DNA from 2 places in the Exiguobacterium sp. SH5S13 genome. Region 2 is predicted to be linked to the other one. Evidence: a T-box and tRNA genes for the amino acid it is inferred to sense, from the RefSeq annotation. Region 2 holds a T-box; the other holds one or more tRNA genes.
What was found. A T-box is a leader RNA that pairs with one kind of tRNA and senses whether it is charged. The one in region 2 lies ahead of argS (arginine--tRNA ligase), so its partner is inferred to be a tRNA-Arg.

Region 1 (7,624 bases), on a different contig from region 2:
CGAGCGAGGTCGAGCTTGTCTTCTTCAAGGAGTGACGTTCCGACTTCGTTCCCGAGTGCTTTCGAGAACGTGTACGAGAGTCCGCCACCGATAATGAGCGTGTCAACGATGTCGAGAAGGTGGTCGATGACCCCGATCTTGTCAGCAACTTTCGAACCGCCGATGATAGCCGTGAACGGGCGATCCGGGTTCGAGAGCGCTTTGCCGAGCACTTCAAGTTCTTTCTCCATCAATAAACCAGCAACCGCCGTGTCGACGTTTTGCGCGATCCCTTCCGTCGAGGCATGGGCACGGTGAGCCGCACCGAACGCGTCGTTGACGAAGACGTCAGCGAGCGCCGCAAAGCCTTTAGCGAGTTCTGGATCATTTTTCGTTTCACCAGGGTAGAAACGGACGTTTTCGAGAACGACGACGTCACCTTCACCAAGTTTTGAAACGGCTTCTTCTGCAACTGGACCGTACGCTTCTTCAGCGAGCGGGACGTCTTTGCCGAGTAGTTCACCTAGACGTTTTGCAACCGGTGCGAGCGAGTATTTTTCGTTCTTCTCGCCACCTGGACGGCCGAGGTGGCTCGCCAAAATGACTTTCGCGCCGCCGTCGATCAAATGCTTGATCGTCGGAATAGCTGCTTGGATCCGCGTCTCGTCTTGAATGACGCCATCTTTAGTTGGAACGTTGAAGTCAACGCGGCAAAAGACGCGCTTCCCTTTTACATCGATGTCACGAATAGACTTTTTGTTCATAAACTTCGCCTCCATATGTCGTGCGTTTAAATTTCATAAATAGAGCGGAGAACAATCTCTTGTTTCCGCTCCTATTTGGTTCTATTTAGTTCACGAACTTACTTCGCGATTTCAGCAAAGTGCTTGAGTGTGCGAACCAATTGTGCAGTGTATGACATTTCGTTGTCGTACCAAGAAACTGTTTTAACGAGTTGCTTGTCGCCGACTGTCATGACTTTCGTTTGTGTCGCATCGAAGAGTGAACCGTAAGTGATTCCGACGATGTCAGAAGATACGATTTCGTCTTCAGTGTAACCGAATGACTCGTTCGAAGCTTGTTTCATTGCTGCGTTGATTTCGTCAACAGAAACTTTTTTCTCGAGAACTGTTACGAGCTCAGTCAATGAACCAGTTGCGACTGGTACACGTTGTGCTGAACCGTCAAGTTTACCTTTGAGTGCTGGAAGAACAAGACCGATCGCTTTAGCCGCACCAGTTGTGTTCGGTACGATGTTCACTGCTGCCGCACGTGCACGACGGAAGTCGCCTTTAGGGTGTGGAGCGTCGAGCGTGTTTTGGTCGCCAGTGTAAGCGTGGATCGTCGTCATGAGGCCTTCAACGATACCGTATTTGTCGTTAAGAACTTGTGCCATTGGCGCCAAGCAGTTCGTTGTACATGAAGCACACGATACGACTGTTTCTGAACCGTCAAGAATGTCGTGGTTAACGTTGTAAACGACTGTCTTCATGTCGCCTGTACCTGGTGCCGAGATGACAACTTTTTTCGCGCCAGCTTTTAAGTGAAGCTCCGCTTTTTCTTTGTCTGTGAAGAATCCAGTACATTCGAGAACGATGTCAACACCGAGCTCGCCCCATGGAAGTTCTTCTGGGTTGCGGTTAGCAAGTGTAACGACTTTCTCGCCGTTTACGAGGAAGTGACCGTCGTGTACTTCAACTTCTCCGTCGAAACGACCTTGTGTCGTGTCATATTTGAGAAGGTGAGCAAGCATCTTCGTGTCAGTCAAGTCGTTGATTGCAACAACCTCGACGCCTTCACTCTTCAAGATCTCGCGGAATGCCAAGCGACCAATACGTCCAAAACCGTTAATACCAACTTTTACTGTCATAGTTAATTTCCTCCTTAGGGTAGAAGCTATTTATTAGAAGAGCCAACGGGGGTCAACTCTTTAATAACGAGTTAATAATTCTGTGGCCGCACCTTCGTCTGTGACGAGGATGATGTTCGGCCTATGTTTCGCATATGCGGCAATCGCTTGTGCCTTTGACTTTCCTCCGGCGACGGCGATGACGGTGTCCATGTCGTCGAGCTCCTCTAATTGGATGCCGACCGTCTTGACCCGATGAACGATTTCGCCTTCTGCGTTGAAATAATATCCGAACGCTTCGGCGACGGCTTCGTGCCGTTCGATCATCCGCAAATGCTCCGGTGTGGCGTGACGACGTTTTGCCATCGTTTCGGCCTCACCAATTCCATGTACCACTATTCGAGCCGCTCTAATCATTTCCAGCACATTTTTTATGCTTGGTTCCTCCACCATCCGTTCAAACGTCTTTTGTGAAACCTCATCCGGAATGTGGAGTAAATGATAGTCGGCATGGGCCCGGTCCGCCATTCGAGAACAGACGGTGTTCGCCTGTAACTCGAGCGTTTCGCCGAGTCCGCCGCGTGCCGGCACGAAATGCATCGGTCGTTCTTTTTTATCGGGCGACATCATTGCCGCAACCGATGCCATCGTCGTCCCGCCTGTGACCGCGATGATATTGTCGTCAGGTGCCAGTCGCGCTTTTAGTTGCGTGACGGCGGCCCGACCGATATCTCGCTGGACCCAGAACGTCTCGTCCGAATCTCCCGGTACGATGACGACTTGGCGAACGCCTAGTTTTTGCTCGAGAACTCGTGCGATTTGTGAAATCCCTAGGATTTCTCCCATGACCTCGTGCAAGTCTCTGAGAACGTTTCGGCCCGATTCTGTAAGTGAGATCCCTTGGGTCGCGACTGTGAGAAGACCTTGGTCTTTCAAAAAGTCGACTTCTCGTCTTAAGATTCGTTCCGTCAGCCCGAGGCTAGTGGCCAACGTCCGGCGGCCGATTGGCTGCATGAGCCGGACATAATGTAAGATGTCATAACGATGTCGGAGCGTGTCGAGCAGGTCAGGGACGATTTGCTTCTGAACTTGAATCAGTTGCTGGATCATGCTCATTCCCCCTCGACTTAAAGTGTGGACAAAAATTGTCCCACTTTTATTTTTACGTCCCACCGCTACGAGTTCATCTTACCAATCACCTTACCGTCTGGCAACCCCTTCAAACGTTTTTTTTCGATGTAAGCGTATACTTAACAAATTCTTCAACTTTCTCGTCATCGTATCGCCCTTGACTAATAAGGGTTCCTTCATGTAGAACGACGGGAATCTCAAATAAATATTTTTCTTCAAGCAACGCGTCGCCCGTGATGTCGATTTGCTCGAGCTCGAACGGATAATCTTCCTGTAGCCATTCGAGCATGACGAGCGCCTCCTCACAGAGCGAGCAGTTCTCCCGGCGATATAACGTCAGTACCATGTCACGTCTCCCCTTTCCATAACTGTCGTTCCCGCTCCCGCGAGTTGCCAAAACCTAGCGCCTCGCGATAATTCGCGACCGTCCGCCGCGTCACGGTGTAGCCGATCCGGGCCAGCTCATCGGTGAGCGCCTGGTCGCTCAAAGGCGCCGTCTCTTGTTGGATCAGCTCGGCGAGCGCCCGTTTAATCATGAACGGGGCTTGGCCGTGGTACGTGGCGCGGACGAAGAAGTGACGCCACTCCATCACGCCGCCCGCGGTCTTGGCGTACTTGCCTTGAATCGCGCGGCCAACCGTCGACTCATGCTTGCCGATCTCGATGGCGACTTCTTTTCGTGTGAGCGGATGCAGGACGAGTTGACCGCGGAGCCAGTCCGCCTGGCGTCGCTCGATGACGGCCCACACAGAGCGGAGCGTCTCTGCGCGCATCGCGAGCGTCTCTTGCCACCACTTCGCCTCCCGGTCCGAACCGACGTCCAAGTCAATCATCGGACTGAACCACGTCGTGATGAGTTCCCCGTCTTGAACGACGACCTCGAGTTCGGGTAGAATATGCTCGGTTTCTTCATATAATATGGGTGTCCTCGGGAGCGTGGCGACGATTCGGCTGATTCGCTCGTATTCGTCGGTCGTCATCCCGAGCCTGTCCGCTACATGCTCGACCTTTGCGTCAAGCGCCTCGAACACGTCGAGCACGTGTGGATCGTCATGCTCGATCGCGTGACGGTATTGGCAGTCATGTTCTGAAGCCGCACCGATCCCGGTCGGCTCTAAAAATAACAGTGCGCGCCGGGCCAAATCGACGTCCGCCATCTCAACACCGAATCGCTTCGCGAGGACGGCATCGGTCTCCGGAAGTAGACCGCGATGGTCGAGCGCCATGACGAGTTGTTTTTGAAGCTGCTTTTGGGCCTCGGTCCCGCTTACTTCGTCAATCTGTTCAAATAGCCGTGCTTCAAAACCGCCCGCCGCCTCCGCAATCCATTCGACCGTACCGCCCGTTGTGACGTGCGTGTTTCGTTTAGCCAACCGGACGAGCTGCCACTCGAGCGCGACCCGGTCCGCCTCAAGAACCGGCAGACGCCGGACCATGTCTTGTGTCAGCTGAAGCTTCTGCAGTTGACGCTGTTCTTGCCGTTGCATCGGTCACACCCCTCTCACTTCTAATTGTAACGAATGGTCGCCGAACGCGCTTGCAAAAAAAGACATAACAACAGGATTGCTTTTTCAAAAAAACAATTGTATAATAAATCGTGTCAGAGAACATGCACCCGTAGCTCAGGGGATAGAGCACTGGTTTCCGGTGCCAGGTGTCGGGAGTTCAAATCTCTCCGGGTGTATCTACTTATTAAGACGAAGGCAAATTGCCTTCGTCTTTTTTTGTTTTATTACCAATAAAAATCCATCGTATATCATTAATTACTATATGTAGTATATTTAAAGAAATAAATGTGATTGAGGTGTACATGATGGCTTTATCTGTTCCTGAAACAATTCGTACTTCTGCAACGTCAGGAGAGCGCTTAGTGTTTCGTACGTTAAAGCACTATCTTCCTGATGACTATATTGTCTATTTCGAGCCTAGCATTCTTGGCCGACGACCTGACTTCGTAATCATTGGACCGGACTTAGGGCTATTAGTGCTAGAAGTGAAAGACTACACTCGTAATACATTATTTCAATTAACAAACGATGAATGGATCATCACACCTACAGACGGCAAACAGCAAAAAATAAAAAGTCCTTTCGTTCAAGCACGAGAAAATATGTTTCATATCGTTGATGTTCTTAAACGTGATCAAAATTTGATACAAGCAGAAGGGAAATACACATCATCTTTAAAATTCCCTTACGGTTCTGGGGTAGTGTTCACCAGGCTAAATCAAGATGAATGTATACGTCATGGACTTTATAATGTCATTGACCCTTCATTCTCTTTTACACGTGACGAAATAAATCCTGATGACGATGATTTTTCAGAGACTGTGCTGATCGAAAAAATATTAAATATGTTTACCGTCCCCTATCGACTGCGGACCCCTCTCACCCATGATGATATTGACGCTATTCGATATCACTTGTTCCCCGAAGTAAGAATTAGTGCCGAGTTCAAAAAAACCGCACAATATCAAGACCAGTTGCTACTTTCCCTTCACAATATTCGTGCCATGGATTTACATCAAGAAAACTTGGCGAAACAGTTGGGGGATCAAAATAGGCTAATTCGTGGTGTTGCCGGAAGTGGGAAGACGTTGATTCTGGCGAGTCGTGCTAAGTTACTATCGAGACAACATCCCGACTGGAACATCTTAATCCTTTGTTACAATATTTCACTTGCACGTTTCATTGAACAGATGGTCAATCAAATGATGCTCGAACCGGACGATCTATTCGACTTCGATCCTGAAAAAAGAAGAGATCACCATGTTCAAATACGTAACTTCCACGCATGGCTCAAACATGATTTAAAGTTTTCAGAGCAGTCGTTACCACACGTGATTGAAAAACTTCGAAAAAATGAAACGATTTTGCCAATGTACGACGCAATTTTGATTGATGAAGGTCAGGATTTCGAACCCGAATGGCTAGAGCTCGCGAGTGAGCTTCTTAATCCAGAAACAAAATCACTCCTCCTTGTCGAAGATCGCGCGCAATCCATTTACAAACGTAAACGAAGCTATGCACAAGACACAGGTCTGGATTTCCGAGGACGATCTAAAATATTAAGTATCAATTACCGCAATACGGCCCAAATCGTAAAGTTCGCTTGGGATTTTTACCAATCGCAATCAAAATTAAAAAATAAAGTAGTTTCTAAAGAATTAGACGGTGAAATAATCGCACCTCAGAGCACAAGACGACGTGGAGTAGAGCCTGCCATCGTTAAATGCGATAATTTTTTCATAGAAGCAGATATTGTTGCCCGTCAAATTAAAAAGTTACACGTTGAAAAACAAATCCCTTACTCGGAAATGATAATCTTATATCGAGTTCAGAAACTATCGACCATGTATTATGTGGATGTGCTGAGCAGGGCTTTAAATAAACAACAAGTCGGGTATTACTGGATAACTGAAAACAGTGAATCTAAACGAAACTTCTCAAAAGATGATCAACTAGTAAAAATTAGCACGATCGATAGTAGTAAAGGGTTAGATTTTCAAGCCGTGTTCATTGTAAATGTTGACAATATGCCTTTCAAATATGAAAGTGATGTCGAACGAGAAGTGGCATTGCTTTACATCGGAATGACTCGCGCCAAAGAATTTTTATTCTTGTCTTACTCTGGGCAATCCGCTTTTACGCAATACCTCGAGTCTCTCAAAACTGAAGTGAAGTCTAGGTTACTGAGGAAAGATAGCTAAGTCGTACTTAAAAGTTTTATTGCTGTTTAATCGTGGAATATAGGCTAGAAAGCTTAACCGTTTGACCAACATTGACTATAGCGGTTATGATAGGTTTACACGATACATACAAGGAGGCAAATTCAATGTTAATTCCAACAGTTATCGAACAAACAGGTCGCGGGGAACGCGCGTACGACATTTACTCACGCTTGCTTAAAGACCGGATCATCCTTCTCGGAAGCGCGATCGACGACAACGTCGCCAACTCGATCGTCGCCCAGCTTCTTTTCCTTGCAGCTGAGGACCCAGATAAGGACATCTCACTCTACATCAACAGCCCGGGTGGCTCGATCACTTCCGGAATGGCGATCTACGACACGATGAACTTCATCAAGCCGAACGTATCGACAATCTGTATCGGAATGGCCGCATCGATGGGTGCCTTCTTGCTCCAAGCCGGTGAAAAAGGTAAACGCTTCGCGCTTCCAAACGCGGAGATCATGATTCACCAACCGCTCGGCGGAACACAAGGTCAAGCGTCGGACATTAAAATCCACGCTGAACGGATCATCAAGATGCGTGAGAAGTTGAACCAAATCATGTCCGACAACACAGGACAGCCGCTTGAAGTCATCGAGCGCGACACAGAGCGCGACTACTTCATGTCAGCTGATGAGGCGAGCAACTACGGTCTCATCGATAAAGTCATGACACGTTAACACGTAAACCCATTCTCAGCGGAGAATGGGTTTTTTATTTACTCTTCGACCTTGACGCCGAACACGTAACGGCTGTCGCCTTGTGCCCAGTCCCCGCCCGTCTCAAACAAATAGACGCCCGGTTCATCGGGAACGACTTGCTCGGACGGGACGAGTTCCCCGTCGACAATCTGATTGAATGAAAAGTTCGACGGCTCGGCGTGGAACGTCACGTCGATCTCAGCACCCGGTTTGACCGGGACGAGCTGCAGGTCG
Region 2 (7,624 bases):
GACGTAAAGGGCCCGGTCAGCGTTACGGATCGTATCGTCAAGCCGTTTGTCGCCGAACGCTTGAATCGTATCGACACCGATCGAGGCGGTCACGGGAATATCGACCCCATCGACACGGAACGGCTTATCTTCAATTTTCTGCCGAATCCGTTCGGCGATATCGACGGCTTGGTCGACGTCGCAATGATTGAGCAGCAAGATGAACTCCTCGCCCCCGTAACGGGCCGCAAAGTCATCGGTCCGGAGCATTTGCCGGATTCGCCGCCCGAACTCTTGGAGCACGCTGTCTCCGACTTGGTGACCGTGCGTGTCATTGATTTTTTTAAAGAAGTCGATGTCGAGCATCGCGACCGAGATCGGGTACATCGAGCCGTCCGAGATTTGTTGAATCCCATACTCGTAGAACGCGCGCGCATTGGCGAGCAGCGTCAAGCTATCGGTGCGGCTTTCCGTGTATAGGCGGTCGCGCTCGTGGCATCGGCTGATCGTTCGGTTGAACGATTTCAACAGTTTTACCATCTCGTTTTGAATGATGGGGGGATAGCCATAGACGTGTTCACCAATCATGACGATACGTGTGCGAATCCCGTCAATCTCTTCTGACTGGACCGAGATGAAGCTGTGGTAATCGTCATGAAACGCATCTGACAACGCTGCGTCCCATTCGAAGCGCATCTCATAATCGACAGACTTGGCGTGTGGATGGCGCGCTTCCATCAAGTCGAAGACGAGTGGACGGTCGATCGGCTGTCGCGTCAACAAATCGAAATAGAGCGTTCGGTCGAACAGGACGAACTCGACAAACCCTTTATCATATTGGTTGAGGCGCTCACATTGACTCAAGAACACTTCAATCGCCTGGGCCTCGCTTTGAGATAGGGAGACGGCCTCTTTCGCTTCATCGTACTGTTCGATCAATGACTTGAACGCGTCTTGGCGCCCTTTTTGAATCATCAACCGCTTAATAAAGAACGTGAGGGCGGCCGCGATGCTGCTGACGACGAGCAAGTTCGTCTCACGGAAGAACGACGCGGCGAAGATGAAGACCAAACTGACGATGTATGTGTAAAACGCGATGCTCAAAAAATCACGGACCGGGATATCGACGCGGAACCACCAGCCGACCTGATACTTCTGGACGACCGTGTTCAAAATTATGGCAATGATCAGACCGACGAGCGGAACGAACGAATCCTGCGAATAGAAGCCAAGACCAGTTTCACCTCCGAGGGCCAAGTAAACACTTGCCGGGATGGCGATTTCTAAAAATGACGTGATCGCGTTCCAAGGATAAGTGAACCGAAAGCGGCGGAGCGCGACGCGCGGTTTTAGGTTGGCGAACTGAAAGACGAGAAGTCCGATTTGGTTGACGAGGAGCGCCGTCTCAAAATCAAAGAATAAAAAGATGATGAGGACGATACTTTCTGAAAACGTGAAATAAATGCCTTTTCGTTCAATCGAGTCCATTTGGAAAATGACGACGAGCAGCGCGATCAAGATGAACGGAAGCGGCTCGATTGCCGGAATATCAAGAACACCGGTTGTAAACAAGGTGATGGTCAGTAAAACGATCAAACTCCAAATGCTCCAACCGAGGACGGACATTTTGCGAAAATGATTCATAGTTCCCTCCTGTGTGGGAAAAGTCTTCTCATATGTATGGTAGGAGATTCGGCACGGTTGCGCCCAAGTCCTGCCTATTCATCATAATGGCTGAATTCTAGCATTGAGTCTACATCAAATATCCTCTATAATGAAGTTGCTTTTCAACCACATAGACGAAAGTCGATGAAAAAGAGAGTAACGATCGTTTAGTCAACAAAGCGACCTAGGGATTGGTGAGAGCCTAGGCTGACAAACATCGCGAAACGCACTTTTGAGATGCTATCCGAAGCGAGTAGGCGTAGCCGGGGGCCCCCCGTTATCACCATTAAAGTGGTCTGTGTAAAGCAGGCAAGAAGAGTGGTACCGCGGGCCAACCCGTCTCTTTGCATCTGTGCAAAGGGCGTTTTTTTTATGACTAGATTTGAAGGAGGAAATTTACATGAGTTATGAACGCAAGTATGCGGAGGCTCTGTCACGTGTCATCGGTGACGAACTCACGCTCGACCAGATTGAGGCATTGATTGAAAAACCAAAACATGAGGCGCACGGGGATCTCGCGTTCCCATGCTTCCAACTCGCCAAGGCGTACCGGAAAGCGCCGGTCATGATTGCGACTGACATCGCCGGTGAATTGAACGACGAACTGTTCACAAAAGTTGAAGCGGCCGGTCCATATGTGAACGTCTTCTTGAGCCGTGACGTCGTCTCGCAGGAAATCATTAACACGGTTCTCGACGAGCAAGCGGATTACGCGACGCATGCGACACGCAACGAGACGATTGTCACGGACTTCTCGTCACCTAACATCGCCAAACCGTTCTCGATGGGACACTTGCGCTCGACGGTCATCGGTAACGCCATCAACCAGATCGCTCGCAAAAACGGCTACAACGTCGTCGGTGTCAACCACCTCGGCGACTGGGGTACACAATTCGGGAAACTCATGGTCGCTTATAAGAAGTGGGGCGATGAGGAAGCGGTCCGGGCAAATCCGATCGCTGAGCTCTTGAAGCTATACGTTCACTTCCATGAAGAAGTGAAAACTCAGCCTGAGCTTGAAGACGAGGGCCGTGCTTGGTTCAAAAAGCTCGAGGACGGTAACGTTGAAGCGACCGAACTGTGGACGTGGTTCCGTGACGAGTCGCTCAAAGAGTTCCAAAAAGTATACGATCTCCTCGGTGTCGAGTTTGACAGCTTCCACGGTGAAGCGTTCTACAACGACAAGATGGACCGGATCGTCGCCATGCTCGAAGAGAAGAACCTGCTCGTCGAGAGTGAAGGGGCGATGGTCGTCTCGCTTGAAGACGAGAACTTGCCACCTTGCCTGATCACAAAGAAAGACGGCGCGACGCTTTACGCGACACGTGATTTGGCTGCGGCCGTCTATCGTCATGAGACGTACAACTTCGTCCAAGCGAACTACGTCGTCGGTGGCGAGCAGGCGCTCCACTTCAAACAGTTGTTCTCGGTACTCCGCAAGCTCGGTTACGACTTCGTCGACGGCATGCACCACGTACCGTTCGGCTTGATCTTGCAAGAAGGGAAGAAGATGTCGACACGTAAAGGCCGCATCGTCCTACTTGAAGAAGTATTGAAAGAAGCGATCGAGAAAGCGCAAGCGAACATCGAACAGAAGAACCCTGAGCTTCCAAACGCAGAGAACGTGGCTCGTATGGTCGGCGTCGGCGCCGTCATCTTCCACGATTTGAAGAACGAGCGCATCAACAACATCGAGTTCGACCTCGACAGCATGCTCAAGTTCGAAGGGGAGACGGGACCTTACGTGCAGTACACGAACGCACGGGCGAACTCGCTCCTCCGTAAAGGCAACTACGACGGTTCGACGTTCGCAGGTGCGGACGACGACCACACGTGGGGTGTCGTGACGATGCTCAACGCGTTCCCACACGTCATCACGCGTGCCCATGAGCGCCGTGAGCCGTCGATCATCAGCCGTTACGTCCTCGACTTGGCGCAATCGTTCAACAAGTATTACGGCCACGTCCGTGTGCTTGAAGAAGATGCGGGCAAACAATCGCGTCTCGCGCTCGTCAAAGCCGTGACGATCGTCTTGACGGAAGGACTCCGTTTAATCGGTGTTCAAGCTCCAGAAGAAATGTAAATACAACAAAAGGGACCTGCGAAAGGTCCCTTTTGTTGTGTCACGCCTTCATCCGCGTGACTGTTCGCGTCTTCGTATCATACAGACACCATTCTCGGTCGAAGATGACGGCGCCGACGTTGATGACGTAGCGCTTCTTCTTCAACTTGAACGGTGTCCCGATTTCCCAGGGAATCGAGCGGCCTTTCCGGTAGATGCCCGGAATATGACTATGCCCGATGAAGACGAGCGGGTACTTGCCTTTTTCGACGATCGGCTCCCAGTCGGCGCTCCACTCGATTTGGTGACCATGTAAGAACAGCGCCTCATCGAGTGTCGTCTGTTCAGGCAATAATGAGATGCGGGTCTTGACAGGGTGCGACACGATGAGCACTTCGTCAATCCGTTCTTCTTGGTTGCCGCGCAGGCTCGGGAACGTCAAGAGCGCCTCGTACTGCTCGTCAAACGTCATGACGTCAGAGACGTCATGAAACCGTTCGTTGCGCCGTTTTTTGCCGATATGGCACTCGTACAAGTCGCCGAGGCAGAGGATGTGCTCGGTCTCGCGCCTGACCGCCTTGAGGACGGCTTTCAAATCATCAAACGAACCGTGCGGGTCACTGATGATGGCGAGTTTCATCGGTAGTTCGTGAACTGGGCATCGACCGATAACTCGAGCTCACGGACGAGTTGCATGACCGCTTGTAGGTCATCCCGTGACTTGGCCGTCACACGAATTTGATCGTCTTGAATTTGCGATTTCACTTTCAACTTCGACTCTTTGATGGCGTTGTTGATCTTCTTGGCATCGTCTTTGTCGATTCCGCTCTTCAACTTGACACGTTGACGGACGGTACCGCCGAGTGCGCGTTCGATTTTTTGATAGTCGAGGTTTTTCGTCGGCACACCGCGCTTGATCAACTTCGAGATCATGACGTCTTTTAACTGTTCGAGTTTGTAATCGTCATCTGAGACGAGGACGAGGTCACCGTTATCGAGTGACATCTCACTCTTCGACCCTTTAAAGTCGTAACGGTTCAAAATTTCTTTTTCGGCGATTTGGATCGCGTTTTTCACTTCTTCGAGGTTCATTTCTGACACGATATCAAAAGAATTGTCTTTTGCCATGTTTCATCCATCCTTTGTATGGGTTTTGTTATAATGATAGCAGATTTGAAGCAGTGAAGGAGTGAAACGATGGAACATACAATCGATAGACAGACAAATGTAGACTTGGATCACGTTGCATATCATGGAAAAGACCTTGGGGTGACGTTTAAAAGTGAACTCATCCGTCTGCGGGTGTGGTCGCCGGTAGCCGAGCAAATGACAGTGAAGCTTTATCGTACGGCGCGGGCGCGTAAGTTTGATCGCATCGAGCTCGAACGGGCCGAAAAAGGGACATGGATGGTCGAGCTTGACCGGGCGCAATTCGAAGGTCAGTTTTACGTGTTCGAGGCAATCGTTGACGGCAAACGCATCGAATCCCTCGATCCGTATGCGAAAGTCGTCGGCGTCAACGGGAAGCGGGGCTGCCTGCTCGACCCGTCTTCAATCAACCCGGACCATTGGGTCAAAGAACGTCCGCTCTTCCACTCTTCGCAAGAAGCGGTCATTTATGAAGCACATGTGAGAGATTTGACGAGCCATCCGGATGGCGGTGTCATGCACCGTGGTAAATTCCTCGGGATGACCGAGGCCGGCACGAAGACGAAAAACGGATACCCGACAGCGCTCGACTACATCACAGCGCTCGGCGTGACCCACCTTCAACTTATGCCGTTCTTTGACTACGGTTCGGTCAACGAGTCGCGGGAAAGCGAGTCGAACTATAACTGGGGCTATGACCCGGTCCATTATTTCGCGGTCGAAGGTTCGTACGCCTCGACAGCGGATGACCCGGCCGCCCGTATCCTCGAATTGAAGGCGATGATTCAAGCGCTCCATGACCGCGGGATCCGCGTCATCATGGACGTCGTGTTCAACCATACGTATGACGCTTTGACGACACCGCTCGGCCAGTTCGTGCCGGACTACTACTATCGGTTGAACGAGGACGGGACGCTTGCCGACGGCTCGGAGTGCGGCAACGATACGGCGTCAGAGCGGGCGATGATGCGCAAGCTGATCGTCGAATGCGTCTCGTATTGGGCCAAAGAGTTTATGATCGACGGCTTCCGCTTTGATTTGATGGGGCTGCATGACGTCAAGACGATGAACCAAGTCCGCAAAGCACTCGACCGGATCGATCCCTCGATCCTCGTCACCGGAGAAGGCTGGGATCTCGATACACCACTGGCAGTTCGTAAGAAGGCAAACCAACACAACGCCCATAAAATGCCACGTATCGCCCAGTTCAACGATGCAATCCGGGACGGAATCCGTGGTGACGTGTTCATCGAAGACTTGCCGGGCTGGATCAGCGGCAACGCCGAGCTGACGGCTGACGTGAAGCGCGGGATCGCCGGTGCGGTCACGAGTCAAAGCTTCGCCGATGAGCCGAACCAAGTCGTCAACTACGTCGAATGCCATGACAACTTGACGCTTTGGGACAAACTTGCCGCCGCTAGTCCTGACGACAATGAGACGAAGCGCCGCCGCCGTCATCGTCTTGCGACGACGATCGTCCTGCTCAGTCAAGGCATTCCGTTCCTTCACAGCGGTCAAGAGTTTTTCCGCACGAAAGACGGGGACGAGAACAGTTTCAAATCGGGCGAGGTCATCAACCGATTGGACTGGACCCGGGCCGAGCAAGAGACGCCGAGCGTCGAATATGTGAAAGGCTTGATCAACTTACGCAAACAGTATCCGTTGTTCCGTCTCGAGAACACCGAACAGATTCGAAAGCACTTACGTTTCTTTGACGAAGAAGAAGGGATAATCGCCTACGAACTTCATCGTCACGTCGAAGGTTATGTCGAGCGTCATCTCGTCTACCATAACGGACTCGAAGTACCGGTCGACGTGAAGCTGCCAGCAGGCAAGTTCGAAGTTCATGTCGAGGACCATACCGTCAACTTGACGGCGCCACGCCTCGTCGAAGACCGGCACCTCACCGTCGCGCCGCTGTCGACGCTCGTCGTGACAGAACGCCGTCCGGATTACAGCAAGTACGCCGTCGCCGGTGGGGCTGCGCTTGCCATCCTTGGACTCTGGTACGTCGCGAAAAAACGGAAGAATAAACAAGGGTAACAAAAAAAGGAGACGTCATTCCGTCTCCTTTTCTTCGTTCGGCTCGGTCTTAGATGCTTCAAGCTCCATCATCTTCCGAACGAGGATATGTTTTGGCATATGCATGAGTTCTTCAAGCGGTACGTTCAACTTTTTGGCAAGCTCGACCGCCGTCTCGGGAGACAGTTGTAGTGGGCGCATGTGGTTTCTCCTTTCTAAATTCAGGTTTGCTACAGCCAGTATACAGCAAAAACGGACCGAGTGAGAATGTGTCGTGTGAACACATTCAAAATCGAAAAACCGTTCGGTCGTTGCTAAGCTGAAACTAGGAAGTGATCAAATGTACAAACAAGTAGCAGACTATCAGTTTCATCAGACGGTTGAATGGTTAGAGCGCGTCGGTGGAGGATGGATGTTGTATTTGGCGCAAACTGGATTTGTCTTTTTCGACGAAACGTTCCAAATCAGATGGGAACTCGAGTGGAAATCGGCACCTTGCGCACTATATATTGAACCACATGGAAAAAAAGCCGTCGCGCTGTTCCGAGACATGCAAACGTATGGAGTCATTGATTTAAAGCAAGGCATGATGGAGTGTCACCCAATCCCAAAAACGTTTCATGACGATTGGTTCAGCAATTTATGTCATTGGCGAGGAGACGATTTATTTCTCTACTCGGCGGAATCTGACATCGTGGCGTTAAACATGACCGACCACACGTTCCGCTATAGCCGCTATGAGGAGAC

Region 1: it has a tRNA-Arg gene. The T-box ahead of argS (arginine--tRNA ligase) is inferred to sense a tRNA for this amino acid. The anticodon was not compared.

Annotation. Positions count from the first base shown of each region.
Region 1 covers NZ_SJUS01000014.1:39,209-46,832, reverse strand. Annotated here, with positions in the region: gene EVJ30_RS08755 (phosphoglycerate kinase) at 1-743, opposite strand, end outside; gene gap (type I glyceraldehyde-3-phosphate dehydrogenase) at 842-1,849, opposite strand; gene EVJ30_RS08745 (sugar-binding transcriptional regulator) at 1,910-2,935, opposite strand; gene EVJ30_RS08740 (glutaredoxin family protein) at 3,048-3,305, opposite strand; gene EVJ30_RS08735 (RNA polymerase factor sigma-54) at 3,307-4,446, opposite strand; tRNA gene EVJ30_RS08730 (tRNA-Arg) at 4,571-4,643, shown strand; gene EVJ30_RS08725 (3'-5' exonuclease) at 4,773-6,668, shown strand; gene clpP (ATP-dependent Clp endopeptidase proteolytic subunit ClpP) at 6,755-7,369, shown strand; gene EVJ30_RS08715 (hypothetical protein) at 7,408-7,624, opposite strand, start outside.
Region 2 covers NZ_SJUS01000020.1:23,265-30,888, forward strand. Annotated here, with positions in the region: gene EVJ30_RS10760 (GGDEF domain-containing protein) at 1-1,623, opposite strand, end outside; T-box leader at 1,780-1,991, shown strand; gene argS (arginine--tRNA ligase) at 2,045-3,727, shown strand; gene EVJ30_RS10770 (metallophosphoesterase family protein) at 3,768-4,346, opposite strand; gene EVJ30_RS10775 (YajQ family cyclic di-GMP-binding protein) at 4,343-4,834, opposite strand; gene pulA (type I pullulanase) at 4,904-6,898, shown strand; gene EVJ30_RS10785 (YycC family protein) at 6,914-7,078, opposite strand; gene EVJ30_RS10790 (hypothetical protein) at 7,218-7,624, shown strand, end outside.